DNA from 2 places in the Streptomyces sp. NPDC056527 genome. Region 1 is predicted to be linked to the other one. Evidence: riboswitches for the same ligand, from Rfam matches in the RefSeq annotation. Region 1 holds a riboswitch; the other holds the start of a gene.
What was found. A riboswitch is a leader RNA that binds a small molecule or an ion and turns the genes downstream of it on or off. The one in region 1 is predicted to bind glycine.
Positions count from the first base shown of each region.

Region 2: it holds a riboswitch for glycine, as region 1 does, so the genes downstream of both, gcvP (aminomethyl-transferring glycine dehydrogenase) here and gcvT (glycine cleavage system aminomethyltransferase GcvT) in region 1, are expected to answer to the same signal.

Region 1 covers NZ_JBHTTQ010000020.1:11,248-26,709, forward strand. The annotation lists gene ribD (bifunctional diaminohydroxyphosphoribosylaminopyrimidine deaminase/5-amino-6-(5-phosphoribosylamino)uracil reductase RibD) at 1-667, shown strand, start outside; gene ACFQ7Q_RS13420 (flavodoxin family protein) at 664-1,896, shown strand; gene ACFQ7Q_RS13425 (class I SAM-dependent methyltransferase) at 1,913-2,662, shown strand; gene ACFQ7Q_RS13430 (MFS transporter) at 2,728-4,206, opposite strand; gene ACFQ7Q_RS13435 (TetR/AcrR family transcriptional regulator) at 4,278-4,937, shown strand; gene ACFQ7Q_RS13440 (ATP-binding protein) at 4,995-7,934, shown strand; gene ACFQ7Q_RS13445 (L-serine ammonia-lyase) at 8,064-9,434, opposite strand; gene glyA (serine hydroxymethyltransferase) at 9,585-10,844, opposite strand; gene gcvH (glycine cleavage system protein GcvH) at 10,865-11,245, opposite strand; gene gcvT (glycine cleavage system aminomethyltransferase GcvT) at 11,323-12,450, opposite strand; glycine riboswitch at 12,600-12,702, opposite strand; gene ACFQ7Q_RS13465 (AAA family ATPase) at 12,843-13,514, shown strand; gene ACFQ7Q_RS13470 (enhanced serine sensitivity protein SseB) at 13,751-14,491, shown strand; gene ACFQ7Q_RS13475 (enhanced serine sensitivity protein SseB C-terminal domain-containing protein) at 14,532-15,275, shown strand.
Region 2 covers NZ_JBHTTQ010000130.1:1,670-17,131, forward strand. The annotation lists gene ACFQ7Q_RS34225 (sugar phosphate nucleotidyltransferase) at 1-1,749, shown strand, start outside; gene ACFQ7Q_RS34230 (DUF881 domain-containing protein) at 1,850-2,779, shown strand; gene ACFQ7Q_RS34235 (small basic family protein) at 2,776-3,108, shown strand; gene ACFQ7Q_RS34240 (DUF881 domain-containing protein) at 3,114-3,929, shown strand; gene ACFQ7Q_RS34245 (FHA domain-containing protein) at 4,012-4,953, shown strand; gene ACFQ7Q_RS34250 (MerR family transcriptional regulator) at 4,983-5,726, shown strand; gene ACFQ7Q_RS34255 (bifunctional nuclease family protein) at 5,780-6,253, shown strand; gene ACFQ7Q_RS34260 (MerR family transcriptional regulator) at 6,472-7,101, shown strand; gene ACFQ7Q_RS34265 (DNA polymerase IV) at 7,288-8,667, shown strand; gene ACFQ7Q_RS34270 (PRC-barrel domain-containing protein) at 8,761-9,126, opposite strand; glycine riboswitch at 9,240-9,338, shown strand; gene gcvP (aminomethyl-transferring glycine dehydrogenase) at 9,519-12,404, shown strand; gene ACFQ7Q_RS34280 (DUF5999 family protein) at 12,537-12,743, opposite strand; gene ACFQ7Q_RS34285 (hypothetical protein) at 13,080-13,679, opposite strand; gene ACFQ7Q_RS34290 (glutamate-cysteine ligase family protein) at 14,157-15,462, shown strand, end outside.

The DNA of each region.
Region 1 (15,462 bases):
CCGGGCCTCCCGGCCGTGTGTGACGTGGAAGTTCGGCGGCAGCCTCGACGGCCGGTCGGCTGCGCCCGACGGCACCTCCCGGTGGATCACCGGGCAGCCGGCGCGGGAGGACGTCCACGCGTTGAGAGCCGCTCACGACGCCGTGCTGGTCGGCTCGGGGACCCTGCGCGCCGACGACCCGCATCTGGGCCTGCGGCACGCGGTCCACGGCCGTCCACCGCTACGGGTGGTGCTGGACCGCGCCGGCGCCATCCCGCCCGGCGCACGGGTGCTCGACGACGCCGCCCCCACCCTGGTGGTCATCGGCCGGGGCGCGGCGAAGCCCCGACTGCCGTCGCCACACGAGGTGGTGGAGCTCCCCGTCGTGGACGGCGAGCTCGACATCCGGGCCCTGGCCGACGAACTGTACGCACGCGGCGTGCGCTCCCTGCTGCTCGAAGGAGGCGCCCGGCTGGCCGCGGCCTTCGCCGCCGGGGGTCTTCTCGACCGGGTCGTCGCCTATGTGGCGCCGGTGCTGCTCGGCGCCGGGGGCCGCCCGGTCCTCGACGACCTCGGTACGACGACCCTCGCCGACGCCGTCCGGCTGCGCCTCGACGAGGTGAGCCGCGTCGGTGAGGACGTACGTCTCGTGCTGCGCGCCCGACCGCTGCCCGGGGAGCCGGGATGAGGCCCCGGATCGCGGTCGTCTTCCACAGCCGTCGGGGGACCATGCGGGCTCTCGCGCTGGCGGCGGCCGAGGGCGCGCGGGCCGGCGGAGCCCGCGTGCGGCTGTTGCGCGTGACGGACGCGGGCGAGGACGGCGGCCCGTGGCCGGAACCGGTCGCAGGGCCGGACGACGTGCTGTGGGCGGACGGCCTCGTCCTGGCGACGCCCACATACTTCGGCAATGTGTCCGCCACCTTCAAGCGGTTCCTGGAGACGACGAGCCCGCTGTGGAGGCAAGGGCTGCTCGCCGACCGGCTGGTCACCGGGATGACGGCCTCCACCTGCACCCACGGCGGCCGGGAGGCGACGCTGCTGTCCCTCCATCAGACCGCCTACCACTGGGGCTCCTGGGTGGTCGGGGCCGATCCGGCGGACCCGGTGTTCCGTTCGCTGGGAGGCAATCCGTACGGCCTGTCGGTGGAGTCCCGGCCGCGCGATACGGACGGGACCGGCACCGGAGCCGTCGAACAGCGGGCGGCCCGGCTGCTCGGCCGTCGGCTCGCCGAACTGACCGCGCGGGCGCGGCCCGCGGCCGCCGCCTCCGCCGCCGCGGGGCCCGTCAAGGTGACGGTGGTGCACGGCGCGGACAGCGGTCCCGCCCGTCTCCTGGCGCAGGAGTGCGCGGCGGGCGCCCGTTCCCTGGGCGCACGGGTCCGCCTGCGGCGGATCGGGGGCGCGAGCGGCTCGGTGCGCTGGGGCACGGCAGGGTGGTCCGGATCCCCGGCCGCGCTCGCCAAGCCGGCGGACGTGGCCTGGGCGGACGCGGTCGTCTTCGGAGGGCCGGCCCGACTGGGCGCCCTGGCCGCGCCGTTGCTGGACTTCGTCCAGTCGCTGGAACCGGCCGCCGGACCCGGACCGCTGTCCGGCAAGCCCGCGAGCGGGTTCGTCGCGACCGACCGCCCGCACGCCGGCAGCGAGTCGGCGCTGCTCGCCTTCCACCATGTGCTGCTGCACGGCGGGGCGGTGGTGGTGCCGCCCGGCTACACCGATCCGTCGGTCTTCGCTGCCGGCGGCAATCCGTACGGCACCTCGCACCCGCTGACCGCGGGCGACGTGCCGTCGCACGCCGTACGCGAGGCCGCCCGGCACCAGGGCCGGCGCGCGGCGCTGGCGGGTGACCTGCTGCGCCGCACCGCAGGAGAGAACGCCGTGGGCACCACGGCCGTCGAGAACGTCCGGGAGATCGCATGAACGGGAGGACACCGAGGTGAACGGACAGCGCGACGCACTGCAGTACGACGAGATCGGGGAGACCTACGAAGGGTTCAAGGCGCTGCCGCTGGCGCGCTACCCGGAGCGGGGGAGCTTCCTGCGGATGCTCGGTGACGTCCGGGGGAGGTCCGTGCTCGACCTGGCATGCGGCACGGGCTTCTACACCCGGCGGATCAAACGGCTGGGCGCCGAGGACGTGCTCGGGGTCGACATCTCGGGCGAGATGGTGGCCGCAGCCCGGCGCATCGAGGAGGGCAGGCCGCTGGGCGTGCGCTACGCCGTCGGCGACGCCGCCGAACTCCCGGCACCCGAGCGCCCCTTCGACGTGGCGACCGCCGTCTATCTGCTCAACTACGCCGACGACGCGGCCGCCATGGAGAGCATGTGCCGTGGCGTGCACCGGAGTCTGGTTCCGGGGGGCGAGTTCCTCGTGCTGACCCAGGCGCCCGACTTCCGGTTCGACGGGCCGCCCACCGACAAGTACGGATTCCGGTACGTGCCGGTGGGGGAGGGGGCGACCGGGCCGCGGGTACGCATCACGGCGCTGCTCGACCCGCCGGTCGAGTTCGTCACGAACTACCCGCGCCGCGAGGTGTACGAGCAGAGCCTCCGGGCAGCGGGTTTCCGCGACGTGACCTGGGTGCCGCTGGGGGTGCCGGACGACGGCGTACGGGCCATGGGGGAGCCGTACTGGGCGGACTTCCTGGCCAATCCGCCCCTGGTGATGCTGCGCTGTCGCGCCTGACGGGCCGGACATGAGCGAGGGGGCTCCGCGGATCGCCGCGGAGCCCCCTCACGTGTGACCTACGGTCACTTCGCCGGGGACGCGGGGCGCAGTCGCCGGGACAGGAGGACGCCGATCAGGGCGAGGGCGCCGGTGAGGGCGAAGACGCCGAACAGCGCGGTACGGGTGGTGGCGTCGTAGTGCTGCGCGATCGCGATGGCCGCACCGCCCAGTCCGGCGATCAGGCCGGTGGCGAGGGTCTGGGCGAGCTGGAGCGCGCCGCTGACCTCGCCCTGCCGCTCGGCCGGCGCCTGCTCCAGGGTGTCGGTGGTGGCGGCGTTGAACGCGACGCCCATGCCGATTCCGCCGATGGCCCAGCCCAGTACGGCGATCCAGGCGGGGACCGAATCGGTGAGGACGGCGAGGGCCATGACGGCCACACCGACGAGCAGAACGACGAAGCCGAGTGCGACGCCACCGGTGCGGCTGCCCCGGCTCCCGCCGTCCCGCTTCGCCTGCCACGCGGAGCCCAGCACCCAGGTGATCGCGCCCGCGGAGAGTCCGAGGCCGGCTTCGGTGGCGCTCGAACCGCGCAACTCCTGGAGGCCCAGCGGCAGGAATGCCTCGCTGCCGAAGTAGACGCCGCAGAGCAGGCCGCGGATCACGATGCCGGCGCCGAGGCCGGCCCGGGCGCTCAGGGTGCCCTCCGGCGTCACCTGGCGCAGCGCGGGGACGGCGATGGCCACACCGAGCAGGGCGAGGACGACGAGCAGGGGGATGTTCTTCAGGAGGAGGGCCTGGAGCAGCAGGCCGGTGCCCACGGTGAGCAGGACGGCATTGGCCAACGGGCTCTTCCACCAGGGCAGCGCGGGGGTCCCGGCCTCCGCCGTCCCCGCTTCGCCGCGGGACCGGTTCAGTTTGGCCAGGCCGGGGAGGGTGAGGACCGCCGCGATCGCGATGAGCGGCAGCATCAGCAGGAAGACCGCGCGCCAGTCCGTCAGGTCCGCCAGGGTGCCGGCGACGACGGGGCCGATCAGGGACGGGATGGTCCACGCGGAGGACAGCAGGGCGAACATGCGCGCCCGCAGATGCTCCGGATAGGCCAGACCGATCACGGTGTACGCCATGGCCATGACAGCGCCGACGCCCAGCCCCTGGGTGAACCGGCCGACGAGGAACAGGGGCCAGGACGTGGCGGCGCCCGCCACCGCGCAGCCCACGGCGAAGACGGCCAGGCCGACCGCCATCGGCCGCCACGGGCCGCTCCGGTCGGCGGACCGGCCGCCCAGCACCGTACCGATGATGTTCGCGAGCATGAGCGCGGACAGGCCCCAGCCATAGGCGCCCAGGCCGTCCAGCTTCCGTGCGATGTCGGGCAGCACGGTGGCCACGCCGAGCGATTCGAACGCGACCATGCTGACCGAAAGGATCACGCCTAACGTGAGGGCCCGGTAGGGCCCCGAGAAGACGCTCTCCGAGGGCGTGGGTTCCGCGGCGGCGGCCGGGGTCTGTGATCCGCCCGACCCGCCGGTCCCCTCGGCCACTTCGTCGACACCGTGAGACATGGAGTCACTCCTTGAGCCATTTTCGTTCCGTGCCGGAACGGAATGGTGGTGAGCATACCTATACTGACGGCATGGTGAACACCCCGAACCGGGCCGAGCCCGAGGTGCGGACCCCCGGTGGGCAGCGCTCCGGACGGCCCCGCGACAGCCGTATCGACGTCGCCGTGCCCAGCGCGGTGATGGAGATCCTCAACGAGGGGGGCTACGGCAGGCTGACCCTGGAGGCGGTCGCGGCCCGCGCCGGTACCAGCAAGCCGGCCCTGCGTCGGCGGTGGCGGTCACGGCAGCACCTCGTCGTGGACACGCTCGCGTCGGCGATCGGCACCACGCCGACGCCGGACACCGGTTGCACGCACTGCGACCTCATCGCCGGGATCGGCACGCTCAGCCAGGCGTTCACCCACACGGTCGGCCGGCGGGTCCTGCCCGCCCTGGTCGCGGATCTGGCCGACGACCCGGAGCTGGAGTCGGAGTTCCTGGAGAAGTTCTTCCACGTACGCCGGGCGTCGACGGCCGAGGCGCTGCGGCGCGGGATCCACCGGGGCGACATCCGGGGGGACGCGGACATCGATCTGCTCCTCGACATGCTGGCCTCCACCACCTACTACCGCGTGCTCTTCGGGCACCTGCCGGTCACGGCCGCCCTGGCGGAGGACGTGGTCGAGGTCGTCCTCGCGGGGGTGGCCACCGATCGCTGGCGCAGCCGGCACGGGGGGCCTGAACGGGTCTGAACCGCAGTACACGCACGACGAGCGACGCCGAAACGCTGGGGCGACAAGGGAGTTGCTGTGCTGAGTCGAGATGGCGAAGTGTCCGCCCTGGAAGAGGCGTTGGCCGCGGCGGCGGGCGGGATGGGGGCCAGTCTCCTGATGGAGGGTGGCATCGGCACCGGGAAGTCCTATCTGGCCCGCGCCGCCCTCAGGACGGCGCGGGCCAGGGGCTTCGAGGTGGTGTCGGCCAGGGCCCGGCAGGCGGAACGAGCCCTGCCGTACGGGGTGTTGCACCAGGTGCGCGACCAACTCCTGACCGGACCGGGCCCGTCCGCCCCGGGGTCCTGTCTCCCCGGCCCGTCCGCTCCGGGTCCTTCCGCTCCGGACGGCTTCGGCCCGCCCGAGTCGTCCCGCGAGTCCACGGGGATCTCGGCCTTCCTGCCCGAGGCCGCCGCGGCCCAAGTCCACCGCCTCCTGACCGGCCATGCCACCCGCAGGCCCCTGCTGCTGGTCGTCGACGACCTGCAGTGGACCGACACCTGGTCGCTGCACTGGCTCGGTCATCTCATGGCCCGCCTCGAAGGACTGCCGGTCGCACTGCTGGGCACCCTGGCGCGGGACCACACGGAGCCGGGGGACGAGGAGGCGCAGCGGCCCGACACGACCTCGGTGGCCGCGGTGGCCTCCGAGTTCCACCGGCGCGTCGTGCTGCGGGGACTGAACGCCGACAGCGTCGGCTATCTGCTGTCCTCCTCCTTCGGCGTCCCGGTCGACGCCGGCCTCGCCCGCGCCTGCCACGAGACCACCGGTGGCAACCCGCTCCTGGTCCAGTCCCTGTTACGGGAGTTGCAGCGCACCGGCGTCGGCCCGGGCGAGCTGTCCGCCGCGCGGATCGCCGAACTCGGCTCCGCGGAGGTCGCGGAGACCCTCGTCGCCCGTTTCGAGACCTGGTTCCCCGGCATCGGCCGAGCCCTCGGCACCGTCGCGATCATGAGCCGCGCGCACTCGGCCGAACTCGTAGCCGAACTGGCCGGGCTCGACCCCGCGGAGGCCGCCGACGTCCTCCACACCCTCGTCCGCGCCGGAGTCCTGGACGCGACCGAGGAAGGCGTCACCTTCAGCCGCCCGATGGTCAGGACCTCCTTCCTCGCCGCCATGCCGCCCAGCGAACGGGCCCGCCTGCACGCCGAGGCGGCCAAGGTCCTGCACGCCGCGGCCGCGCCCCGTGAGGAGATAGCGGCCCACCTGCTGCACTCCGCGCCCGTCGGCGCGCCCTGGGCCGGCCAGATCCTCGTCGACGCGGCCGACACCGCCCTCGCCGCCGGAGAGCCGAAGGAGGCCCGGGCCTATCTGGAGCGCGGGATGGAGGAGTGCGGGGCGGAGCGCGAGCCCGAACTGCTGCGGCGGCTCGGCCAGGTGGAGCTCGCCGACGACCTCGACGCGGCCGTGCCCCGGCTGCGCAACACGCTCGACCTCATACCCCAGGTCGGCGACCGGCGGGCCGCCGCGCTCGCCGACCTCGTCCAGGCCGTCGTGCTCTCCGGCGACATCCCCGAAGCCCTGCGCATCATGGAGGCCGAGGCCGCCGACCTCGAACGGCAGGACGCCGAGAAGGAGTTGCGCGCCGGCACCGGTGCCCTTCTCGAACTGCTGCGCCTGCTCGACGGCCGGAGCGCCCCGGCGGCGCCGCCCGCGGCCAGGGCGGTGCGGTTCGAGGTCGCCCGTACCCCCTGGGTCCGACGGGCCGAGGCGGCGGTGCCGGCCCTGCACGCCCAGTGGCGCGGCCGGCGACGGGAGGAGGCCGTACAGCTGGCCCGCCTCGCGCTCAGCGAACCGGTGGGCAGCGTCAACGAGGACGCGGCGCTGCGGACCGCCCTCCTCCTCGTCCTGGCACGCGCGGGCGAGCACGAGGAGGCGCTGGAGATCTGTCGGGCCCTGCTCGCCCAGGCGACGGTCGAGGGCTCCCACACGGTGGCCGCCCTGGCCAGGGCCGCGCTCGCGGAGTGCGCGTTCCGGGTGGGCCGTCTGCAGGAGTCCGCCCGGGCGGCGTACGACGCGCTGGAGCACAGCCCGGTGCTGCCCGGCCGCGAGTGGCTCGGCTCCGCCCAGGCCCGCTGCTGGCTCGGGGCGGCACTGCTGGAGTCCGGAGACCTCGAACAGGCCCAGCGGGTGCTCCTCGACGACAGCAGGCCGAGCGGCCCTCCCGGGATGGCGTTGCCCGGACTGCTCTTCCACCGGGGCCGGCTGCACATCGCGATGGGACATGCCAGGGCGGGCCTCGCCGACCTGGAGGAGTGCGGCCGCCGGCTGCGGCTGCGCGGTTGGGCGGACTCGGCCGTGTACCCCTGGCGCTCCGAGGCGGCGCTGGCCCACAGCCGCCTCGGCAACGTTGCCATCGCGGAGCGCCTCGCTCGCGAGGAGCTGGAACTGGCCCGTGCCTGGGGCGCACCGCACGCCATCGGCGGCGCCCTGCGCGTCCTCGGCCTGCTGGCCGGCGGCGACCGGCGGGCCGCCCTTCTCACCGAGGCCGTCGGGATCCTCCGGGAGTCCGGCGCGACCCTCGCGGAGGCCCAGGCCCTGGGAGACCTCGGCCGCGAGTACATGCGCACCCGCAAGATCCGCAAGGCCCGCGAGCAGCTGCGCGCGGCCACGGCCCTGGCAGAGAAGTGCGGGGCGGGAGCGCTCGTACGCGAACTGCGTCAGGACCTGCTCGAGTCGGGCGCCAGGCCGCGCCGGGACACCGAGACCGGACCCGCCTCGCTCACGCCGGCCGAACGCCGTACCGCCCTGCTCGCCGCGGGCGGCCTGACCAACCAGGAGATCGCCAACCGTCTGTTCGTCACACGGCGCACGGTGGAGATCCATCTGAGCCGGGCGTACCGGAAGCTGTCCATATCGGACCGGCGCGATCTGCACGAGATGATCCATGACGATCCCGCGCCTCCCCAGGCGCCCGCACCGCGGTCGCCGAAGACACCGGAGCTGTGCGCGCCGCGGAAGATCCCGGTCATCACCTGACCCCGCACGGTGCGCGAGCCCTGACCGCCCGGTGGACCACCCCGCTTCCACCGGGCGGTCCACACCCCCGACGCCCCGATCAGCCCCCGGAGACGACCGCGGGAACCGACGCGCCGACGCCGAGAAGGCTCAGCACTCGATGATGTTCACCGCGAGACCGCCGCGTGCGGTCTCCTTGTACTTGACCGACATGTCCGCGCCGGTCTCCTTCATCGTCTTGATGACCTTGTCGAGGGAGACCAGGTGGCTGCCGTCGCCGCGCATCGCCATCTTCGCCGCCGTGACCGCCTTCACGGCCGCCATGCCGTTGCGCTCGATGCACGGGATCTGGACCAGGCCGCCGACCGGGTCGCAGGTGAGGCCGAGGTTGTGCTCCATGCCGATCTCGGCCGCGTTCTCGACCTGCTCGGGGGTGCCGCCCAGGACCTCCGCGAGGGCGCCGGCCGCCATCGAGCAGGCCGAGCCGACCTCGCCCTGGCAGCCGACCTCGGCGCCGGAGATCGAGGCGTTCTCCTTGAAGAGCATGCCGACCGCGCCCGCCGCCAGCATGAAGCGGACCACGCCGTCCTCGTCCGCGCCCGGCACGAAGTTCATGTAGTAGTGCAGGACCGCCGGGATGATGCCCGCCGCGCCGTTCGTCGGAGCGGTGACCACCCGGCCGCCCGCCGCGTTCTCCTCGTTCACGGCCATCGCGTAGAGGGTGATCCACTCCATCGCGAGCGCGGCCGGGTCGCCCTCGGAGCGCAGCTTGCGGGCCGTGTTCGCGGCGCGGCGGCGGACCTTCAGACCGCCCGGCAGGATGCCCTCGCGGGACATGCCGCGCGAGACACAGGCCTGCATGACCCGCCAGATCTCCAGGAGACCCGTGCGGATCTCCTCCTCGCTGCGCCAGGCCTTCTCGTTCTCCAGCATCATCGCCGAGATCGACAGGCCGGTCTCCTTCGCCAGACGCAGCAGCTCGTCGCCCGTACGGAAGGGGTACTTCAGGACCGTGTCGTCCGGGACGATCGGGTTCTCGCCCTGGACCGCGTCCTCGTCCACGACGAAGCCGCCGCCGACCGAGTAGTACGTCTTCTCCAGGACCGGGGCGCCCTCCGCGTCGTACGCGAAGATCGTCATGCCGTTGGCGTGGTACGGCAGCGCCTTGCGGCGGTGCAGGATCAGGTCCTCGTCGAAGTCGAAGGGGATCTCGTGCGCGCCGAGCAGGTTGATCCTGCCGCTGGACTTGATGCGCTCGACCTCGTCGTCCGCCGTCTCGACGTCGACGGTGCGCGGGGAGCTGCCCTCCAGACCCAGCAGGACGGCCTTCGGCGTGCCGTGGCCGTGACCCGTCGCGCCCAGCGATCCGTACAGCTCCGCGCGTATCGAGGCGGTGTGCGCGAGGAGCCCCTCGTTCTTCAGCCGACGGGCGAACATCCGGGCCGCACGCATGGGGCCCACCGTGTGGGAGCTCGACGGGCCGATACCGATCGAGAACAGGTCGAAGACCGAGATGGCCACGGGGAACTCCTTGTGGGGGGCTAGACGCCGTTGTCTGCCGGGGTGGTGCAGAACAGCAGGAAAAGGGGGTGGGGCACCGCGCCCACTGTCCAGTGTGCGCGGTGCCCCGGAGCTTTCGTACGAACGAACCTGGAACTAAAGCGTACGAAACTACTTCAGGCCGGGGTACAGCGGGTGCTTCTCCGCAAGCGCGGACACCCGGGCCTTGAGCGCCTCGGCGTCGAAGCCGGGCTTCAGGGTCTCCGCGATGACGTCGGCCACCTCACGGAAGTCCTCGTCGCCGAAACCACGGGTCGCGAGCGCCGGCGTACCGATGCGCAGACCCGAGGTGACCATCGGCGGACGCGGGTCGTTCGGGATCGCGTTCCGGTTGACCGTGATGCCGACCTCGTGGAGACGGTCCTCGGCCTGCTGGCCGTCCAGCTCGGAGTTGCGCAGGTCGACCAGGACCAGGTGCACGTCCGTGCCGCCGGACAGGACCGAGACACCGTGCGCGGTGACGTCGTCCTGGACCAGGCGCTCGGCGAGGATCCGGGCGCCGTCCAGCGTGCGCTGCTGGCGCTCCTTGAACTCCTCCGAGGCCGCGACCTTGAAGGAGACGGCCTTGGCCGCGATCACGTGCTCCAGCGGGCCGCCCTGGAAACCGGGGAAGACCGAGGAGTTCAGCTTCTTCGCGAACTCCTTCTTCGCGAGGATGATGCCGCCGCGCGGGCCGCCGAGCGTCTTGTGCGTGGTGGAGGTCACCACGTCCGCGTACTCGACCGGGTTCGGGTGCAGACCGGCTGCGACCAGGCCCGCGAAGTGGGCCATGTCGACCCACAGGTACGCCTCGACCTCGTCGGCGATCCGACGGAACTCGGCGAAGTCCAGCTGACGCGGGTAGGCGGACCAGCCCGCGATGATCACCTTGGGGCGGTGCTCCTTGGCCAGGCGCTCCACCTCGGCCATATCGACCAGGCCGGCGTCGTCCACGTGGTACGCGACCACGTTGAACTGCTTGCCCGAGAAGTTCAGGCGCATGCCGTGGGTCAGGTGACCGCCGTGGGCCAGGTCCAGGCCCAGGATCGTGTCGCCGGGCTGGGCGATCGCGAACAGCGCGGCCTGGTTCGCGGAGGCACCGGAGTGCGGCTGCACGTTGGCGTACTCGGCGCCGAACAGGTCCTTGATCCGGTCGATCGCGATCTGCTCGGCGACGTCGACGTGCTCGCAGCCGCCGTAGTAGCGGCGGCCCGGGTAGCCCTCGGCGTACTTGTTGGTGAGAACGGAGCCCTGGGCCTCCATGACCGCGACCGGAGCGAAGTTCTCCGAGGCGATCATCTCGAGGGTGGACTGCTGGCGGTGGAGCTCGGCGTCGACGGCGGCGGCGACGTCCGGGTCCAGCTCGTGAAGAGGGGTGTTCAGCACAGACATGAATCGATCCCTAAGGGGTCTCAGTTCCCGGCGGAGAACTCGGCGTACGCATCGGCGGTGAGCAGATCGTCCGGCTCACCCGTGACGCGCACCTTGAACAGCCAGCCACCCTCGAACGGAGCGGTGTTCACCAGCGACGGGTCGTCCACCACGTCCTGGTTGGCCGCCACGACCTCACCGGTGACCGGGGAGTACAGGTCGCTGACGGACTTGGTCGACTCCAGCTCACCGCAGGTCTCGCCCGCGGTCACCGTGTCACCGACCTCCGGGAGCTGGGCGTAGACGACGTCACCGAGCGCGTTGGCCGCGAACTCCGTGATGCCGACCGTCGCGACGCCGTCCTCGGCGGCCGACAGCCACTCGTGCTCCTTGGTGTAGCGCAGCTGCTGGGGGTTGCTCATGACCTGATTCTCCTGGATCGAGGGAGTGCTGATGAACGTGAGTCTTGCGGGGTGAGACACGGAGCGAGACGGATGCGTCACTTCTGGCGCTTGTAGAACGGCAGTGCCACGACCTCGTACGCCTCGTGGGTGCCGCGGATGTCCACACCTACACCCTGCGTGCCGGGCTCGGCGTGAGCCGCGTCCACGTACGCCATGGCGATCGGCTTTCCGAGGGTGGGGGACGGGGCACCGGAGGTGACCTCGCCGACGACCTCGCCGTTCGCGACGACGGAGAAGCCCGCGCGCGGGACGCGGCGGCCCTCGGCGATCAGGCCGACGAGCTTGCGCGGCGGGTTGGAGGCGGCGCGCTCGGCGGCGGCCTCCAGCGCCTTGCGGCCGACGAAGTCGCCGTCGTTGGTCGTCTTCTCGAACTTCACGACCCGGCCGAGGCCCGCGTCGAAGGGGGTGAGGGAGGTGGTCAGCTCGTGTCCGTACAGCGGCATCCCCGCCTCCAGACGGAGCGTGTCACGGCAGGACAGGCCGCAGGGGATCAGGCCGACCGGCGTGCCCGCCTCGGTCAGCGCCTGCCAGACGACCTCGGCGTGCTCGGGCTTCAGGAACAGCTCGAAGCCGTCCTCGCCGGTGTAGCCGGTACGGGCGATCAGCGCGGGGACCCCGGCGACCGTGCCCGGGAGGCCGGCGTAGTACTTCAGGCCGTCCAGGTCGGCGTCGGTGATCGACTTCAGGATGCCGGGGGACTCCGGGCCCTGGACGGCGATCAGGGCGTACGCGTCACGGTCGTCCCGCACCTCGGCGTCGAAGCCGGCCGCGCGCTCGGTCAGCGCGTCGAGGACGATCTGCGCGTTGGAGGCGTTGGCGACGACCATGTACTCCGTCTCGCCGAGGCGGTACACGATCAGGTCGTCGAGGATGCCGCCGTCCTCCTGGCAGATCATCGTGTAGCGGGCACGGCCCACACCGACCGTGGAGATGTTGCCGACCAGCGCGAAGTCGAGGAGCTCGACGGCCTGCGGGCCGGTGACGGTGATCTCACCCATGTGGGAGAGGTCGAAGAGGCCCGCCTTGGTACGGACGGCGTTGTGCTCGTCGCGCTCGCTGGCGTAGCGCAGCGGCATGTCCCAGCCGGCGAAGTCGGTCATGGTCGCGCCCAGGGAGCGATGCAGCGCATCGAGGGCGGTCAGACGGGGGGCGGCAGTGCTCATGGGTGTGGCTCCCGGGTCCCAAGGCAGAAAAATCATGACGGACGAGGACGATCCTCCCCATCTGTCATGGAACCTGAGAGGTTCACCGAGGGCATCCTCGGCTTGCACCTTGGGTGGGGCGCGACTGTGCGCCCGCTTTTCAGATCTGCCTCATCCACGCGGTACGGGGCCTGAGAGATTCAAGGGAGGGTCTTGCTCCTTCGGCGCCCGGGGCCCACCGTGGTGGTTCCGGGACTCTCCCGCGCGGATTCGAGCGGCCGGTATGAGGTTGTGTGCGCTTGGCGCGCACATCATTGCACGAGGGGTCTGATCGGCAAATCGCTTGTGCCTCATTACCGCTTCTTTACACTTTATGGGCAAGGGTTCCCGGGAACCCGACTGGGGGAGAAGCGATGACGTTCCAGCACACCGGCGCCTACGCCACAGGGACGGGGATACCGTCCCCGCGCGCCCGGGCCAGGACCCGCAGGCGCGGCTCGGCCGTGCCGCTGCTGCGCGATCTGCGTGAGCGCGGCGGCCGCGGCCCCCGCGTGCTCTCGTTCGCCGCCGGCGACCTCGTCGTGGTCTCGGGGCTGCCCGGCAGCGGCAAGTCGACGCTCATGCGACGCGCGGCCGAGGGCCTGGGCATCGATTCGCAGGACGCCCGCGAGCGCTGGGAAGCACGACTGCCCCGCTTCCTGCCGTACGCCGTCTACCGCCCGCTGGCCCGTATCGCCCACTACGCCGGGCTGCGCCGGGCGCTGCGCTCCGGGCGGAGCGTGGTCGTCCACGACTGCGGCACCCAGTCCTGGGTGCGGAACTGGCTCGCCCGCGAGGCCCGCCGGCGGGGCGGCGCCCTGCACCTGGTCCTGCTCGACGTCACCCCGGCCGCTGCGCGGGAGGGGCAGCGCGATCGCGGCCGAGGCGTCTCCGGGTACGCCTTCGCCCGGCACCGCCGGGCCGTCGGCCGCCTGCTGAGCTCCGTGGAATCCGGCCGCCTGCCCCGGGGCTGCTCCTCGGCCACCCTCCTCGACAGGGACGCGGCGGGCGCCCTGCGCAGAATCACCTTCCGCGCCAAGCACTGACGCGTCCGCACCGCCGGAGCGCCGCCGACGGCGCCAGGTCCGGTCGCGTGACGTCGGCGCGCACCGGCCGGCCGTCCGCATCGGTTCGACCCCCCTCCCGGGATATCCGGACCGGGGTGCTCCGTACGCTTTTGGCCACGGCGGTGCCGGGGCGGCGTTAGGGTTCTGCCCCGAGGGCGCCACGACCAGGGCGTGCGAGACGCGACCAGGGCGCGCGAGAAGGGGAACCGAGAAGCGTGGACGTCACATGGCCGGGCAATGAGCTCGAAGAGGTGCTGGCCGCCTCGCTCGGCAACCCCGCGGCCGGAGGCCGGCTCGTCGAGGTGCTCGGGCGGAGCCCCGTCTGGGTGCCCCTCCCCAACGGCGGCACCCCCGAGAGCCGGGACCTCGATCTGCCCACGATGGAGATCGACGGACTGCCGTACGTCCCCGTCTTCAGCTCCGAGCAGCAGTTCCTGGCCTGTGTCGGTGCTCACATGTCGTTCACCGTCGCCCCCGCGCGCGACTTCGCCCGCGGTCTGCCCCCCCAGCTCGGCATCGCCGTGAACCCCGGCGGCACCGTCGGCGCCCCGCTGCCTCCGCCCGCCGTCGCCGAGCTCTGCCGGGTCGGCCGCACTCCGCTGGACGGCCCCGCGAGCGGCGGCCGCGTGCGGCTCTTCGAGCCCGACTGGCAGGACGACCCCGTCGACTTCCTCGCCGCCGCCTCCGCCGAGTTCGAGGCCACCGGCGTCGTCGTCAGCGCGCGCCGCGCCCTGGCGAGCGTCGAGGGCACCGAGCCGGCGCTCTTCGTCGGCGTCCAGCTCGCCACCTGGGACGGCGTCGACCGCAACGCCCCGCTCGACGCGCTCGGCCGCGCGCTGGGCCGGGTCGAGGTGGCCTGGCCGGTCAATCTCATCCTGCTGGACGTTGCGCAGGACCCTGTCGGCGACTGGATGCTGGAGCGGGTGCGCCCCTTCTATCAGCGGGCGTCCGCGTAATTAAGCTGGTTCGGTGGACGGAAGAGGGGCGGGACCCAGGGTGAGCGCGTCGAGCACCGCTGCGGCCGGACAGGTCGAGCACATGCTGCGCCAGGTGGCACCCGGACGCTACGACGCGTACGAGAAGCTGTTGCACGCCCTCGCCGAAGGCGATGTCTGGATGCTGCTCTGGCAGGGCACACCCGGCTCGCCGGACGCCCAGTACGGGAACATGGAGGTCGACGGCTTCGGGTACGCCCCGTGCGTCACCTCCGCGCAGGAGCTCGCCGCCTCCGGCTGGAACCGCGCCCACGAAGTGGTCACGGGACGGGACATCGCGCGCTCCCTCTACCCCGACCGCTGGGGCATCTGGCTCAACCCGCACGACCCGGGCGGCGGCGTCGGCATCCCCTGGGCCGATCTCCGGCGGATCGCCACCGGTCTCGACCGGATGCCCGCCGGACCGCTGCGGCTCTCCGAACCCGCCCTGGAGATCCCGCAGTTCTACGCCCTGCTGACCCAGAACGCCCATCGCACCCCGGCCGTACGGGCGTTGCGCCGCGCCTGGGTGCAACCCGCGCTCGGCTCCCCGTACCTCGCCATCGGTCTCGACCTCTACGACACCTCCGCCGCCTCGGTCGAGGCGGTGCGGGGCATGATGCGCCAGTCGATCGCGGCGGTCCCCGACGGGCTGCCCGTCTCGACGGTCGCCATGTCCGACGAGTACGACCCTGTGACGATGTGGCTGCGCGCCAACGCGCGCCCGTTCTACGACCGCGACGCCCACGTCCCCGTCTATCGCTGAGCCCTGACAGTCCGTCCGTATCGCGAGACGCCTGTCCGAAAAGGCCGCACCGAGTTCCTCGGTGCGGCCTTCGTCGTCCTCGGCGAATCCACCCAAAAAGCAGCCAGGAACGCACTGTTGGGCGTGATGTCCGTTCCGCGCCGAACGGGCGGTGTTGTTTCGCTCAGCAGGGCCGCCGGTCCGGATA
Region 2 (15,462 bases), on a different contig from region 1:
GTGTGGGTCGCGGAAGGCGCGGAGGTCTCTCCGGACGCCGTCCTCCGGGGGCCGCTGTACATCGGTGACTACGCGAAGGTCGAGGCGGGAGCCGAGATCCGCGAGCACACCGTCATCGGCTCGAACGTGGTCGTCAAGAGCGGCGCGTTCCTTCACAAGGCCGTCATCCACGACAACGTCTACATCGGGCAGCAGAGCAATCTGCGCGGCTGTGTGATCGGGAAGAACACCGACATCATGCGGGCCGCCCGGATCGAGGACGGCGCGGTCATCGGCGACGAGTGCCTCGTCGGCGAGGAATCGATCGTTCAGGGGAACGTCCGGGTCTACCCCTTCAAGACCATCGAGGCAGGCGCCTTCGTCAACACCTCGGTCATCTGGGAGTCCCGCGGCCAGGCCCATCTCTTCGGGGCGCGCGGGGTCTCCGGAATCCTGAACGTGGAGATCACGCCCGAGCTGGCCGTACGGCTCGCGGGGGCGTACGCCACGACGCTGAAGAAGGGATCGACCGTCACCACGGCGCGTGACCACTCCAGGGGTGCCCGCGCGCTGAAGCGGGCGGTGATCTCGGCGCTCCAGGCCAGTGCCATCGACGTACGCGACCTGGAGAACGTGCCGCTGCCGGTGGCGCGGCAGCAGACCGCGCGGGGAAGCGCCGGCGGGATCATGCTGCGGACCTCGCCCGGTGTGCCGGACTCCGTGGACATCATGTTCTTCGACGAGCGGGGTGCGGATCTGTCGCAGGCCGGGCAGCGCAAGCTGGACCGGGTCTTCGCACGTCAGGAGTATCGGCGGGCGTTCCCGGGCGAGATCGGTGACCTCTCCTTCCCGGCGAGCGTCTTCGACTCGTACACCGGCTCGCTGCTGCGGAACGTGGATACCTCCGGAATCGCCGAGGCGGGTCTGAAGGTCGTCGTGGACGCCTCCAACGGCAGCGCGGGGCTCGTTCTGCCGAGCCTCCTCGGCCGGCTGCAGGTGGACTCGCTGACGATCAACGTGGGCCTCGACGAGTCGAGGCCCACGGAGTCGGCGGAGACCAGGCGGGCCGGGCTCGTGCGGCTCGGGGAGATCGTCGCGTCGGCGCGGGCCGCGTTCGGGGTGCGGTTCGACCCGGTGGGCGAGCGGCTGTCGCTCGTCGACGAGCGGGGCCGGATCATCGAGGACGACCGTTCGCTCCTGGTGATGCTCGACCTGGTGGCGGCCGAGCGGCGCTCGGGGCGGGTGGCTCTGCCCGTGACGACCACGAGGATCGCCGAGCAGGTCGCCGCGTACCACGGGACGCAGGTGGAGTGGACGACGACCTCGCCCGACGATCTGACGAGGGTCGGGCGCGAGGAGTCCACGATCTTCGGCGGCGACGGTCGGGGCGGGTTCATCATTCCCGAGTTCAGCAGCGTCTTCGACGGTGCCGCGGCGTTCGTGCGGCTCATCGGGCTGGTGGCGCGGACGCAGCTCACGCTGAGCCAGATCGATGCCCGTATCCCGCGGGCGCATGTCCTGCGGCGGGACGTCGCGACGCCGTGGGCCGTGAAGGGGCTCGTGATGCGCCGGGTCGTGGAGGCGGCCGGGGACCGGTCGGTGGACACCACCGACGGGGTACGGGTCGTGGAGGCGGACGGTCGCTGGGTGATGGTGCTGCCCGACCCGGCCGAGGCCGTCACCCATCTGTGGGCCGAGGGGCCGGACGACTCCTCCGCGCAGGCGCTGCTCGACGAGTGGTCGAACGTGGTCGAGAGCGCAGGTCACTGACGGTTGGGGCGGATGTGTCGGGAGGTGTTCTTCGGGCGCCTCCCGGCACATCGGTGGGGCCATTCGGCGGTAGCACCCCCGACGTGCGACGATGTTCGGCATGTCGCAGCAGCCCCCCGTTCGGAGCACCGGATCGCAGCCCCCGCGTCCGGACGCATCCATGTCGCTGCTGAACAACGTGATCGACCACGCGCTCGACGACGGTTACGCGGAGGCTTCGGCCCGGCGTGAGGCGGAGGGCGGCGGGCTGCCGCGGACGCTGCGGGCCAAGCTCGGTCTGGCGGCCGGCCTGGTGCTCGCCGCCGCGGTGGTGACGGTGGGTGCCGCCGAGGCGCGGATCTCCGCGCCGGTCGTCGCCAAGGAGCGGCAGGAGCTCATCGGCCGGATCGACGCGGAGACCGACGCTGCCGACAAGCTGGAGCAGGACGTCGAGCGGATCCGCGCCGAGGTCGGCGAGCGGCAGCGCGCGGCGCTGGAGCAGCACGGCGGTGACCAGGCCGAGCTGGTGGCGCTGCTGTCGGGGGCGACCCCGGTGCACGGTCCGGGTGTGAAGCTCGTCGTCGACGACGCCAAGGACACCGAGCAGGGTGGCGGTGGTCCCCGGGAGAACAGCGGGTTCTCCGACACGGGCCGGGTCCGCGACCGTGACATGCAGCGGGTCGTCAACGGGCTGTGGCAGTCGGGCGCCGAGGCCGTTGCGATCAATGGCCAGCGGCTGACGTCGCTGTCGGCGATCCGGGCGGCGGGCGACGCCATACTGGTCGACAACAAGCCGCTGGTGCCGCCGTACACGGTGCTCGCGGTGGGGGACGGGCAGCGGCTGAGCACCGCGTTCCAGGACAGCGCCGACGGCCAGTACCTGCATGCGCTGCAGGAGAACTTCGGGATCCGCACCAGCATCTCGGCCGAGGCGGACGTGCGTCTGCCAGCAGCGCCGAGCCTGATCGTACGTACAGCAGAGCCGAGGGGAGCCGGGGCCGCCAAGCCCACCGGGCAGGCCACGGCCGACACAGGGAAGGGCACATCTTGATCGCCGTACTGGGCCTGATCGTGGGAGTGGTGGTCGGACTGTTGGTCCGGCCCGAGGTTCCGGCGGTGGTCGAGCCCTATCTTCCGATCGCCGTGGTCGCCGCCCTCGACGCGGTCTTCGGTGGCCTGCGTGCCATGCTCGACGGCATCTTCGTCGACAAGGTCTTCGTGGTCTCCTTCCTGTCGAACGTGGTGGTGGCCGCGCTGATCGTCTTCCTCGGCGACAAGCTGGGCGTGGGCGCGCAGCTGTCGACCGGTGTCGTCGTCGTGCTCGGCATCCGCATCTTCTCCAACGCCGCCGCCATCCGGCGGCACGTGTTCCGGGCGTGACGCCGATGAGCAACGACGTGCACCCCGAGACGCCCGAGAACCCGGACGACGGCAAGGCGACGCCGGCGACCCCCGCCGCGCCCGCCGAGTCCGGGAAGCAGCTGACCGGCCGGCAGCGGCTGGCCGCGGGGCTGTGGCCGCCGCGGGTGAGCCGGGCCCAACTCATCGTCGCCCTGCTGCTGTTCGTCCTCGGTCTGGGTCTCGCCATCCAGGTCCGTTCCACCAGCGACAACAGTGCGCTGCGCGGCGCCCGTCAGGAGGACCTGGTCCGGATCCTCGACGAGCTCGACGACCGTACGCAGCGCCTGGAGGACGAGAAGGCGCGCCTGGAGAACCAGCGTTCCGAGCTGGAGTCCAGCTCGGACCAGGCGGAGGAGGCCCGCAAGCAGACCCAGGAGAAGGAGCAGCAGCTCGGCATCCTGGCCGGTACGGTCGCCGCCGAGGGTCCGGGCATCACGTTGACCGTCGCGGGCGCGGCGGCGGCGGTCGAGTCGGACATGCTGCTCGACGCGATCCAGGAGCTGCGCGCCGCGGGCGCGGAGGCGATCCAGATCAACGACGTACGGGTGGTCGCGGACAGTTACTTCTCCGGTGCGGGCGGCGATATAGAGATCGATGGAACGAAGGTGACCGCTCCGTACGTCTTCAAGGTCATCGGCAAGCCCGAGGATCTCGAGCCGGCGCTCAACATCCCCGGTGGAGTCATTCAGACACTGGAGAAGGAGCAGGCCACGGCGACCGTGGCCAAGTCCGAGAAGATCGTCGTGGATGCCTTGCGACCTGCGAAGCGGCCTGACTACGCTCAGTCGTCCTCGCAGTGAGGCGGGGGTGCATGGCGGTCGCGCGACAAGGGGGAGTCGTTGCGGGGGGTCGCCGCATCACAAGCGTGGTGCGTGGTGGAAACTGTCCGGAGGATACGGACGTTGTGAAGGTGTCCGGGTCGGCAGGTGTGTTCATTCAGGGTTCGTCCTGCCCCACGGGCGGGTCTGTTTCGGTCAAGGGGAATCGCCCGTGAGTTTTTTTGCGAAGTTGTTCGGCAAGAGCGCACGCGAGGATGGCGGCAACGCCAAGCACCGCGCGCCGCGCCATGCCCAGAGCGAGGAACAGGGCGGCGAGCGTCCGCTGTTCCGTGATGAGGTCGGCGGCCAGGGCGAGGATGTCGCGGGCGCGCACGGCGCGTCGTCTGTTGACCCTGCCGGTGCCGGGCGCATAGGTTTCGGGGAACCATCAACCTCAAGTACGGGTGGAGGGTTCACCCCCGATCCGTATGCGACCCAGACCTCCGCGGGTCAGCCGCGGCAGGAGGATGCGTCCATGCCGGTGTGTACGAGGTGCGGTCACCGCAACACCGCGGACAGCCGCTTCTGCTCCCACTGCGGCACGCCGCTGCGGGGCGGGGCGCCCGTGGAGCGCGCGTCCGAGACGACGTCGACGATCTCGATCTCGGGCCTTGAGGCGTACGACGCCGAGGTCACCGGTCAGACGGCCATGCCGTCCCTCTCGCCCGAGGCCCTGGCGGCCGTCGAGGCCCTGCCGGCCGGATCGGCCCTGCTCGTCGTGCGTCGCGGTCCGAACTCGGGCAGCCGCTTCCTGCTGGACAGCGAGCTGACCACGGCCGGCCGTCACCCGCAGAGCGACATCTTCCTCGACGACTTCACCGTGTCGCGGCGCCACGTCGAGTTCCGGCGGGCGCAGGACGGCAGCTTCACCGTCGCCGACGTCGGCAGCCTCAACGGCACGTACGTGAACCGTGAGCCGATCGAGTCGGTGGTTCTGTCCAACGGCGACGAGGTGCAGATCGGCAAGTACCGGCTGGTCTTCTACTCGAGCCAGCGGGGCGTGTGACGCCTCCGGGAAGTCTTCAGGGAAGGTCCATGCTGCGAACACCGACGGGCGGTGCCGGACTCGGCACCGCCACCGCGGGCGACCGGCTGGTCAGCATCGGGACGGTGCTGAACCAACTGCGTGACGAGTTTCCCGAAGTCACCATTTCCAAGATCCGGTTCCTGGAGGCCGAGGGGCTCGTCGAGCCCCGGCGGACCGCCTCCGGGTACCGGAAGTTCAGCGTGCAGGACGTGGAGCGGCTCGCCCAGATCCTGCGGATGCAGCGGGACCACTATCTTCCGCTGAAGGTCATCCGGGAGCATCTCGACGCCCTCGCCCGGGGCGAGCAGGTGAAGCTCCCGTCCCCCAGCCCGCAGCGGGATCTGCTCGACGGGGCCTGGGAACCGGAAGGCGACCGTCCGACCGCCGCGCGGGTGGGGCGGGCCGAGCTGCTCGCCGCCGCGGAGGTGAGCGAGGAGGAGCTCGCGGAGTGGGAGTCGTACGGGCTCATCGCCGCGGGAGCCGGGGGCGGCTATGACGCCGAGACCGTCACGGTCGCCAGACTTGTCGCGGATCTGGGGAGATTCGGTCTGGAACCGCGACACCTCAGGGCGGTCAAAGCGGCCGCCGACCGGGAGGCGGGTCTGGTCGAACAGGTGGTCGCGCCGCTGCGCCGGCACCGTAACCCGCAGACCAGAGCACATGCCGAGGCCACCGCGAAGGAGCTCGCCGGGCTGTCCGTCCGGCTGCATGCGGCACTGGTCCAGACCGCTCTGGGGCTCCGACTTCAGTGATCTTGTGGGGGCCCGACTACCCAAACCGGTCGAGCACGTCCTAGGGTTGCTGTGTGAACGAGCTCGACGTTGTGGGTGTCCGGGTGGAAATGCCCTCCAACCAGCCGATCGTGCTCCTGCGTGAAGTGGGAGGCGATCGGTACCTCCCCATCTGGATCGGACCGGGTGAGGCGACCGCGATCGCCTTCGCCCAGCAGGGCATGGCCCCCGCCCGGCCGCTGACGCACGACCTCTTCAAGGATGTCCTTGAAGCCGTGGGCCAGGAGCTCACGGAGGTCCGCATCACCGACCTCCGTGAAGGCGTCTTCTACGCGGAGCTGGTCTTTGCCAGCGGCGTCGAGGTGAGCGCCAGGCCCTCCGACGCGATAGCGCTCGCCCTGCGGACCGGAACGCCGATCTACGGCAGTGACGGTGTGCTCGACGACGCCGGTATCGCGATTCCGGACGAGCAGGAGGACGAGGTGGAGAAGTTCCGCGAGTTCCTCGACCAGATCTCCCCCGAGGACTTCGGGTCCAGCAGCCAGTGAGGTCCAACAGCCACTGAGGCGGGCCGGCCATGGGCCGGCCACCGGCCGTCGCGCGCCGGGTGCGGTCAGGGCATTCGAGTAGCCTTTCCCCGGAGAGAGACACGGGAAACCACTCTCAGGGTGATTATCACTCGGCGTGCCGAGTGTGGCGATCGTTGACGCACCCCGAGTGACTGCCTACCTTCGTGTGGGCAGGTCAAGGACGGAGGGTCGGCGTGATGAGCAGCGGCGACGGTACGGCAGGGGGCTCTCTCGGGCATGCGCCCGGGGAGAACGGTCCGTATCCGCTTCACGGCAGTGTGGGCGACTTCGGTACGGACGTGAGTGCGGGCCCGGCTGCGGCATCCGGGACGGACGTGGTGGGCTACCGCGGTCCGACGGCGTGTGCGGCTGCGGGAATCACCTATCGCCAGCTGGACTACTGGGCGCGCACCGGGCTCGTGGAGCCGAGCGTGCGGCCCGCGTACGGATCCGGGACGCAGCGGCTGTACAGCTTTCGGGACGTCGTCGTTCTCAAGATCGTCAAGCGGTTCCTGGACACCGGGGTCGCGCTTCAGAACATCCGGGCCGCCGTGCAGCACCTGCGTGCACGTGGCTTCCGAGACCTGGAGCGCATGACGTTGATGAGCGACGGGGCCACGGTCTACGAGTGCTCCTCGCCGGACGAGGTCGTCGACCTGCTCCAGGGCGGGCAGGGCGTCTTCGGGATCGCGGTGGGCGTGGTCTGGCGCGATGTGGAGGCGGCGCTCTCGCAGCTGCACGGGGAGCGCGTCGACACCGGTGAGACGCTGATCGGCCACAACCCGGGTGACGAGCTCGCGCGGCGTCGGCGGGACCGGGCGGTCTGAGCGTCGGCCGGACTCTTCCGGCCGTCGGCGACAAGCCGTCCGGGCGACGATCCGCGCTCGGCGTGGGCGTCCGCGTCGGCTGGTCGGTCCGGCGCGGGGGAGCGCGACGGGAGTGTCGGGCGGGTTTCGACGCGCCCGTACGTGTGTGCGGGTCGAATGTCAGTGGCGTAGGGCAGCATCGGATATGTGAGAGCCGCGCCGACGATTCTGCATCTGGACATGGATGCCTTCTTCGCCGCCGCCGAGCAGGCGGCGAAACCGAGTCTGCGCGGGAAACCGGTGGTGGTCGGAGGGCTGGGCCCGCGCGGGGTCGTCGCCACCGCTTCGTACGAGGCGCGGCGCTTCGGGGTGCACTCCGCCATGCCGATGGCGCAGGCTCGCCGGCGGGCGCCCAACGCCGCCTATCTCGTGCCGCGCTTCGGCTTCTACCGGGGGATCAGCGAGCAGGTCATGGAGCTGTTGGGGCGGCTGTCGCCGCTCGTGGAGCCGCTGAGCCTGGACGAGGCCTTCGTGGACCTGGAGGCCGGGGGTGTGGCCGACGACAGCCAGAGCGCGCGGGAGGCCGGTGAGCGGCTGCGCAAGGACATCCTCGCCACGACCGGGCTGACGGGGTCGGTGGGGCTCGCCGGGTCCAAGATGCTGGCGAAGATCGCCTCGGAGGAGGCGAAGCCGGACGGGCTGGTGCTGATCGAGCCGGGGACCGAGCGGGAGCTGCTGGGGCCGAAGTCGGTGCGGATCCTGCCGGGCGTCGGGCCGGCCACCGGGGAGCACCTGCGGCGGGCCGGGATGACGACGGTGTCGGATCTCGCGGAAGCGGGCGAGGACGAGCTTGTACGGCTCCTTGGGCGGGCGCACGGGGGGTCTCTGTACCTCATGGCCCAGGGGTACGACGATCGGCCCGTGGTGGCCGAGAGGGACACGAAGTCGGTGTCGGTGGAGGACACCTTCGACGTGGATCTCCATGACCGGGTGCGGATCCGGACGGAGGTGGAGCGGCTCGCCGAGCGATGCGTGGGGAGGCTGCGGGCGTCGGGACACTCGGGGCGGACGATCGTGCTCAAGGTGCGGCGGTTCGACTTCTCGACGCTGACGCGTTCCGAGACGCTGCGAGGGCCGACGGACGACACGGTGGTGGTGCGGGAGGCCGCGGGCCGGCTGCTCGAGGGGGTCGACACGACGGGCGGGGTCCGGCTGCTCGGTGTGGGGGTGAGCGGGCTCGCGGACTACACGCAGGAGGACCTGTTCGCGCAGGCGGCGGAGGCGGCGGAGCCGGCGGAGGGAGCAGGGGAGGCTTCACCCGTGGAGGCGACCCCGGAACCGGAGGCTCCCGTCGAGCGGCGCTGGTCGCCCGGGCATGACGTACGGCACGCGGTGTACGGCGCCGGGTGGGTGCAGGGGAGCGGGGTGGGGCGGGTCACCGTGCGCTTCGAGGAGCCCGGGTCGGCGCCGGGGCGGGTACGGACTTTTCTCGTGGACGACCCGGAGCTGGAGGCGGGGGAGCCCCTGCCGCTGGTGGGGGGTACGCCCGCCCTTCGCCCGGGCATATCGCTCCCACCCTCCCCCTGAGCTTCGGCGTTCGGTTTGGGCGGCGCGGAGTCGGTCAGGGGCCCCTCGGGCGGCGGGGGTCGGTCAGGGGCCGCGCGGCCGGTGGTGGGGGCGTCAGCTTTCCTCTTGGCCTGCCAGGCGGCCGAAGTCCCGGTCCGGGGGCGGTGGGGGGAGCGAGATGTTGTAGTGGCGGTAGAGCTGGAGCTCCTGTTCGGGGGAGAGGTGGCGGCCCACGCCGAAGTCCGGGGCGTCCTTGATCAGGGATCGGTCGTACGGGATGTGCAGGCCGTCCTTGGCCAGCTCGCTCGGCTCCAGGGGGACGAACGCGTCCCGGCTGAAGAGGCCTGTGCGGACCGCGGCCCACTCGGGGACGCCGGTGGCGTCGTCCAGGTACACCTCGTCCACGGTGCCGATCTTGTGTCCATCGCGGTCGTACGCCTTGCGGCCGATCAGGCTGCGCGGATCGATGTCGGTCTGCACGGTCCCTCCAACGGGTCGCACTGCTCTACAAAGACTACGAAAGTGCACATCTGGGATGTCGGCCACTTGAGCGATGGCTTCCGGAACCTCGCTGGTAGGCTGGCTGTGGCTGTCGACCCTGTGCGGGAGAGTCCTCCGGAGAAACCTTTCGGAGGCGCCGAAGGAGCAAATCCTCCCCGGAATCTCTCAGGCCCCTGTACCGCACGGACGAGGTCACTCTGGAAAGCAGGGCGGACGTCCGACGGCATCCGCTCTCACCGACGGTGAAAGCCGGCGAGCCCCTTCGGCGTGCCGGTGAAACTCTCAGGTTGAGATGACAGAGGGGGAGGCCGTCCGGGCACCCGCGCCGTTGGTGCCCCTCGCAGGTCGTGACGACCAGGAGGCCTCCGTACATGACCGCCAACCGCATTCCGCTCTCCGAACTCGAACAGGGCATCCCGTTCGAGCAGCGGCACATCGGGCCCGACGCCGAAGCACGGGCCAAGATGCTCGCGCAGGTCGGCTACGGCTCCCTCGACGAGCTCACGGCCGCCGCCGTGCCGGACGTGATCAAGAACGCCGAGGCGCTCGGTCTGCCCTCCGCTCGTACCGAGGCCGAGGTCCTCGCCGAGCTGCGTGAGCTCGCCGACCGCAACCAGGTCCTCGCACCGATGATCGGCCTCGGTTACTACGGCACCTTCACCCCGCCGGTGATCCTCCGCAACGTCATGGAGAACCCGGCCTGGTACACGGCGTACACGCCCTACCAGCCGGAGATCTCGCAGGGCCGTCTGGAGGCGCTGCTCAACTTCCAGACCATGGTCGCCGACCTCACCGGTCTGCCCACCTCCGGCGCCTCCCTCCTCGACGAGGGCACCGCGGCCGCCGAGGCCATGTCGCTCTCCCGCCGCGTCGGCAAGGTCAAGAACGGTGTCTTCCTCGTGGACGCCGACGCCCTGCCGCAGACCATCGCCGTCATCGAGACCCGCGCCGAGCCGACCGGTGTCGAGGTCGTCGTCGCGGATCTGTCCGAGGGCATTCCCGCCGAGATCGCCGAGCGCGGCGTCTTCGGTGTGCTCGTCCAGTACCCGGGCGCCTCCGGTGCCGTCCGCGACATCAAGCCGCTGATCGACGCCGCTCACGAGCTCGGCGCGATCGTCACCGTCGCCGCCGACCTGCTCGCGCTGACCCTGCTCACCTCGCCCGGTGCGCTCGGAGCCGACATCGCCGTCGGTACCACCCAGCGCTTCGGTGTCCCGATGGGCTTCGGTGGACCGCACGCCGGCTACATGGCCGTCCAGGACAAGCACGCCCGCTCCCTGCCGGGCCGCCTCGTGGGCGTCTCCGTCGACGCCGACGGCAACCGGGCCTACCGCCTGGCCCTGCAGACCCGCGAGCAGCACATCCGCCGTGAGAAGGCCACCAGCAACATCTGTACCGCGCAGGTGCTGCTCGCCGTCATGGCCGGCATGTACGCCGTCTACCACGGCCCCGACGGCCTCAAGGGCATCGCGCAGCGCACCCACCGGTACGCGGCGATCCTCGCCGCGGGCCTGAAGGCCGGCGGTGTCGAGGTCGTCCACGGCGACTTCTTCGACACCCTCACCGTCCGGGTGCCCGGCAAGGCCGCCGAGGCCGTCGCCGCCGCCCGCGAGACGGGCGTCAACCTGTACCTCGTCGACGCCGACCACGTGTCGATCTCCTGCGACGAGACCACCGGGCGCGCCCAGCTCGCCGCCGTGTGGGCCGCCTTCGGCGTCGACGCCGACATCGAGGCCCTGGACGCAGCCACCGAGGACGCGGTGCCCGCCGGGCTGCTGCGCTCGGACGCCTACCTCACCCACCCGGTCTTCCACGCGCACCGCTCCGAGACGTCGATGCTGCGCTACCTGCGCAAGCTCGCCGACCGCGACTACGCGCTCGACCGCGGCATGATCCCGCTCGGCTCCTGCACCATGAAGCTGAACGCGACCACCGAGATGGAGCCGGTGACCTGGCCCGAGTTCGGGCAGATCCACCCCTTCGCCCCGGTCGAGCAGGCGCAGGGCTACCTCACGCTCATCACCGAGCTGGAGGAGCGTCTCGCCGAGGTCACCGGCTACGACAAGGTGTCGATCCAGCCGAACGCCGGTTCGCAGGGCGAGCTGGCCGGTCTGCTGGCCGTCCGCGCCTACCACCGCGCCAATGGCGACGAGCAGCGCACCGTCTGCCTCATCCCGTCGTCCGCGCACGGCACCAACGCCGCCTCCGCGGTCATGGCCGGCATGAAGGTCGTCGTCGTCAAGACCGCCGACGACGGCGAGGTCGACGTCGCGGACCTGCGCGCCAAGATCGAGCAGTACCGCGACGAGCTCTCCGTGCTGATGATCACCTACCCGTCCACGCACGGCGTGTTCGAGGAGCACGTCGCCGACATCTGCGCCGAGGTCCACGACGCCGGCGGCCAGGTGTACGTCGACGGCGCCAACCTCAACGCGCTGGTCGGCCTGGCCAAGCCGGGCAAGTTCGGCGGCGACGTCTCGCACCTGAACCTGCACAAGACCTTCTGCATCCCTCACGGCGGCGGCGGCCCGGGCGTCGGCCCGGTCGGTGTGCGCGCGCACCTCGCGCCGTACCTGCCGAACCACCCGCTGCAGCCCTCCGCCGGCCCGGAGACGGGCGTCGGCCCGATCTCGGCCGCCCCGTGGGGCTCGGCCGGCATCCTGCCGATCTCGTGGTCGTACGTGCGTCTGATGGGTGGCGAGGGCCTCAAGCGCGCCACGCAGGTGGCCGTCCTCGCGGCGAACTACATCGCCAAGCGCCTGGAGCCGCACTACCCGGTGCTCTACACCGGTCCGGCCGGCCTGGTCGCCCACGAGTGCATCGTCGACCTGCGCCCGCTCTCCAAGTCGACCGGCGTCAGCGTCGACGACATCGCCAAGCGTCTGATCGACTACGGCTTCCACGCGCCGACGATGTCGTTCCCGGTGGCCGGCACCCTGATGATCGAGCCGACCGAGTCCGAGGACCTCACCGAGCTCGACCGCTTCTGCGACACGATGATCGCGATCCGGAACGAGATCGAGAAGGTCGCGTCGGGCGAATGGCCGGCGGACGACAACCCGCTGCGCAACGCCCCGCACACCGCGGCGGCGCTGGGCGGCGAGTGGAACCACGCGTACACCCGTGACGAGGCGGTCTTCCCGGCCGGTGTCTCGGCCGCCGACAAGTACTGGCCGCCGGTCCGCCGGATCGACGGTGCGTTCGGTGACCGCAACCTGGTCTGCTCCTGCCCGCCGCTGGACGAGTACGACAACTGAGCACGGGCGCGGGCGTGAGCACCAGCTGAGCGCCGTCGGCAACCGGGCATGAGTCAGGGCCGGTTCGGAGAGTTCTCCGGGCCGGCCCTTGCGTGTTCCCTCGTACGGTGTGGTGCCCGACGTGCCCTGTCGTCAGGCGGCGGTCGTCACCCGGCCCGCCGTCAGCGGGCGGTGCGGGGCGATGATCTGGCCGTCCGGCAGCAGTTCACCGGTGTCCTCGAAGAGCAGGACCCCGTTGCACAGCAGGCTCCAGCCCTGCTCCGGGTGGTGCGCCATCAGTCGTGCCGCCTCCCGGTCGGCGGAGTGGGCGGTGGGACAGGCAGGCTGGTGCTGGCACATGGATGGGTTCTTTCGCTGCGTCGTGGTGTCTGTCGTCCTGCGGCTCGATGCGGTGCTCATGGCCGCCCCCCGTTGTCGGTTCGGTTGGTCCAGTGTTCCCCTACGGACGTCGATCCGCAGGTATTTCACGGCAGCTCTTCCTACTGCATGAAGACGTATCACCCGCGCGGGCGGTTCAACTCAACTGGGCGGTCTCTTCGGATGGTTCGGAGTAGTCCTGGCGGGCTAGTCCGTACGGGGCAGGGTGTTCGACGGTGGCGTTCGGGCAGCGCGGCGCCCCGCGAACCGGGTGGTCGCGGGGCGTGCGCGCTGCGGACGAGCTTCGGGTGCGGTGGTTCAGGCCGGCGCCGGAGTGCCGAACAGCGGCGGCGGGGCGAGGCGCATCGTCAGGACGGGCAGCAGGTCGGCGACGCGGTGCGGACGGTGGGAGGCGATGCCGGGTGGCGCGGGGGCGAGGGGGATCAGGAGGTCGGCCGGTGCGGGCGAGGCGGACGCCCCGTCGGCCTCCGTGTCTCCGTGGAGCCACAGCGTCAGCATGTACAGCTCCGGTACGGACAGCAGGCGCGGCTGGTACGTCGTGGGCAGCGTCTCGGCCTGGAGCAGGGCGCGTTCGGTGGCGGTGACGTACGGACCCTCGAAGAAGTGCGAGAAGGACCAGCCGTCGGGCGTGAGCATGGTGTCGGCGGCGGCGACGGCACGGTCGGTGCCCCGGATCAGGAAGCGCCAGCCGACGAGCCGCGTGCGCGGCGCCTGCCCTGACGGGACGACCTGGTCCCGCACGTCGAGGACATGGACGGGCAGGGGCAGCTCGGGGCTCAGAGGCCCTTGGGCGGCCCGGAGGGCGGGAGTTCGGGCCTCGCGGACGGCGGTGGGGGAACCGAGGGCCGTGAGGACGCTGCGCAGGGCCGGCGCGGGGGCCGGGGAGGGTCGGAGCATGGTGGGTCGCCTCTCACTCAGGAGACACGGTGATGCGTGGGCAGGTACGACGGCGCTGTGGGCTGCCGGAGAGGGGCCATGAAGTCATGGCCGGGCGCCAACACTCTGCCTCGTTCGCGGAGTTTATACGAGACGTGTTCACACGTTGTTTCCGCTAGCGGTCGCCGATATTGCGAGCAAGGCGTCATCAGGCCTTGTTCCAGGGGTGATTCGCAGCATTTGCCGCGAGGGTACTTCGTCTGCCTGCGGCTTCGTCGCCGCTGCGGACGGCCGAATATCGACCCCATGCTTTCCGTGCTTATGCCGGGGGAATATGTCCTTTGCCGAGTGACCCCGGGATGTGCCGGATGATTGCTCAATCCAGCCTACCTGGCGGTGGGGTGACTTCGCAGGCGTTATGGATCAGTCGGCTGGGCATCATCGTCCGTGACGCGCGCGGCCGTCGCCGTGGCCGCCCAATCGGGGAGGGACGCTTCCATGGGGGAGAAGGTCGTGGCAGACGGGTTCGACCTGTCCGATCGGCAGAGATACCGCAGGAAGCTCCAGCAGTGCCTGGCGGGGCTCGCGAGGCTCCTGGCGGAGAAGAGGTTCGACCGTCCGCGGAATCTGATGGGCCTGGAGATCGAACTCAATCTCGCGGGCGTGGACGGTATGCCGCGGATGGTGAATGCGGAGGTCCTGGAGCGCATCGCGAGCTCGGATTTCCAGACGGAGCTCGGAATGTTCAACCTCGAAGTGAACATCGCTCCGCACCGTCTCGGCGGCCGCGTATTCGACCGGCTCGCGGAGGAGTTGAGGACCGGTCTGGGATATGCCGACCGCAAGGCCCGCGAGGTCGACGCCGGCGTCGTCATGATCGGAATTCTGCCGACGCTCTCGCAGAATGATCTCGTCTTCGAGAACCTCTCGGCCGTCGACCGGTACACCCTGCTCAACGATCAGATCGTCGCCGCCCGGGGCGAGGATTTCAGCCTCGACATCCAGGGGGTCGAGCGGCTCACCTGCACGTCCACGTCGATCGTGCCCGAGGCGGCCTGCACCTCCGTGCAGTTGCACCTCCAGGTCACCCCGGCCCGGTTCGCCGCGGTGTGGAACGCGGCCCAGGCCGTGGCGGCGGTCCAGATCGCCGTCGGCGCCAACTCGCCGTTCCTCTTCGGCCGGGAGCTCTGGCGCGAGTCCCGGCCGCCGCTGTTCCAGCAGGCCACGGACACCCGACCGCCGGAGCTCCAGGCGCAGGGGGTCCGGCCGCGCACGTGGTTCGGGGAGCGGTGGGTGGATTCGGCGTACGACCTGTTCGAGGAGAACCTGCGGTACTTCCCCCCGCTGCTGCCGATCTGCGACGAGGAGGACCCGCTGCTCGTCCTCGACCAGGGCGGGGTGCCGCGCCTGCAGGAGCTCGTCCTGCACAACGGAACGGTCTACCGCTGGAACCGGCCGGTCTACGGCTGGGTGGACGGGGTCCCGCATCTGCGCGTGGAGAACCGGGTGTTGCCGGCCGGACCGACGGTCACCGACGTCGTCGCCAACGCGGCGTTCTACTACGGGCTGGTGCGGGCGCTGGCCGAGGAGCCCCGGCCCGTGTGGAAGAGGCTGGCGTTCGAGGACGCCGCCGCGAACTTCGACGTCGCCTGTCGTCACGGGATCGAGGCGGAGCTGCGCTGGCCCCGGCCGGGGCGCTCGGGCGGGGTCTCCACGGTGTCCGCGGTGCGTCTCGTCCTCGACGAGCTGCTGCCGCTGGCCGCGTCGGGGCTCGACGCCTGGCACGTCGAGCCGGCCGACCGCG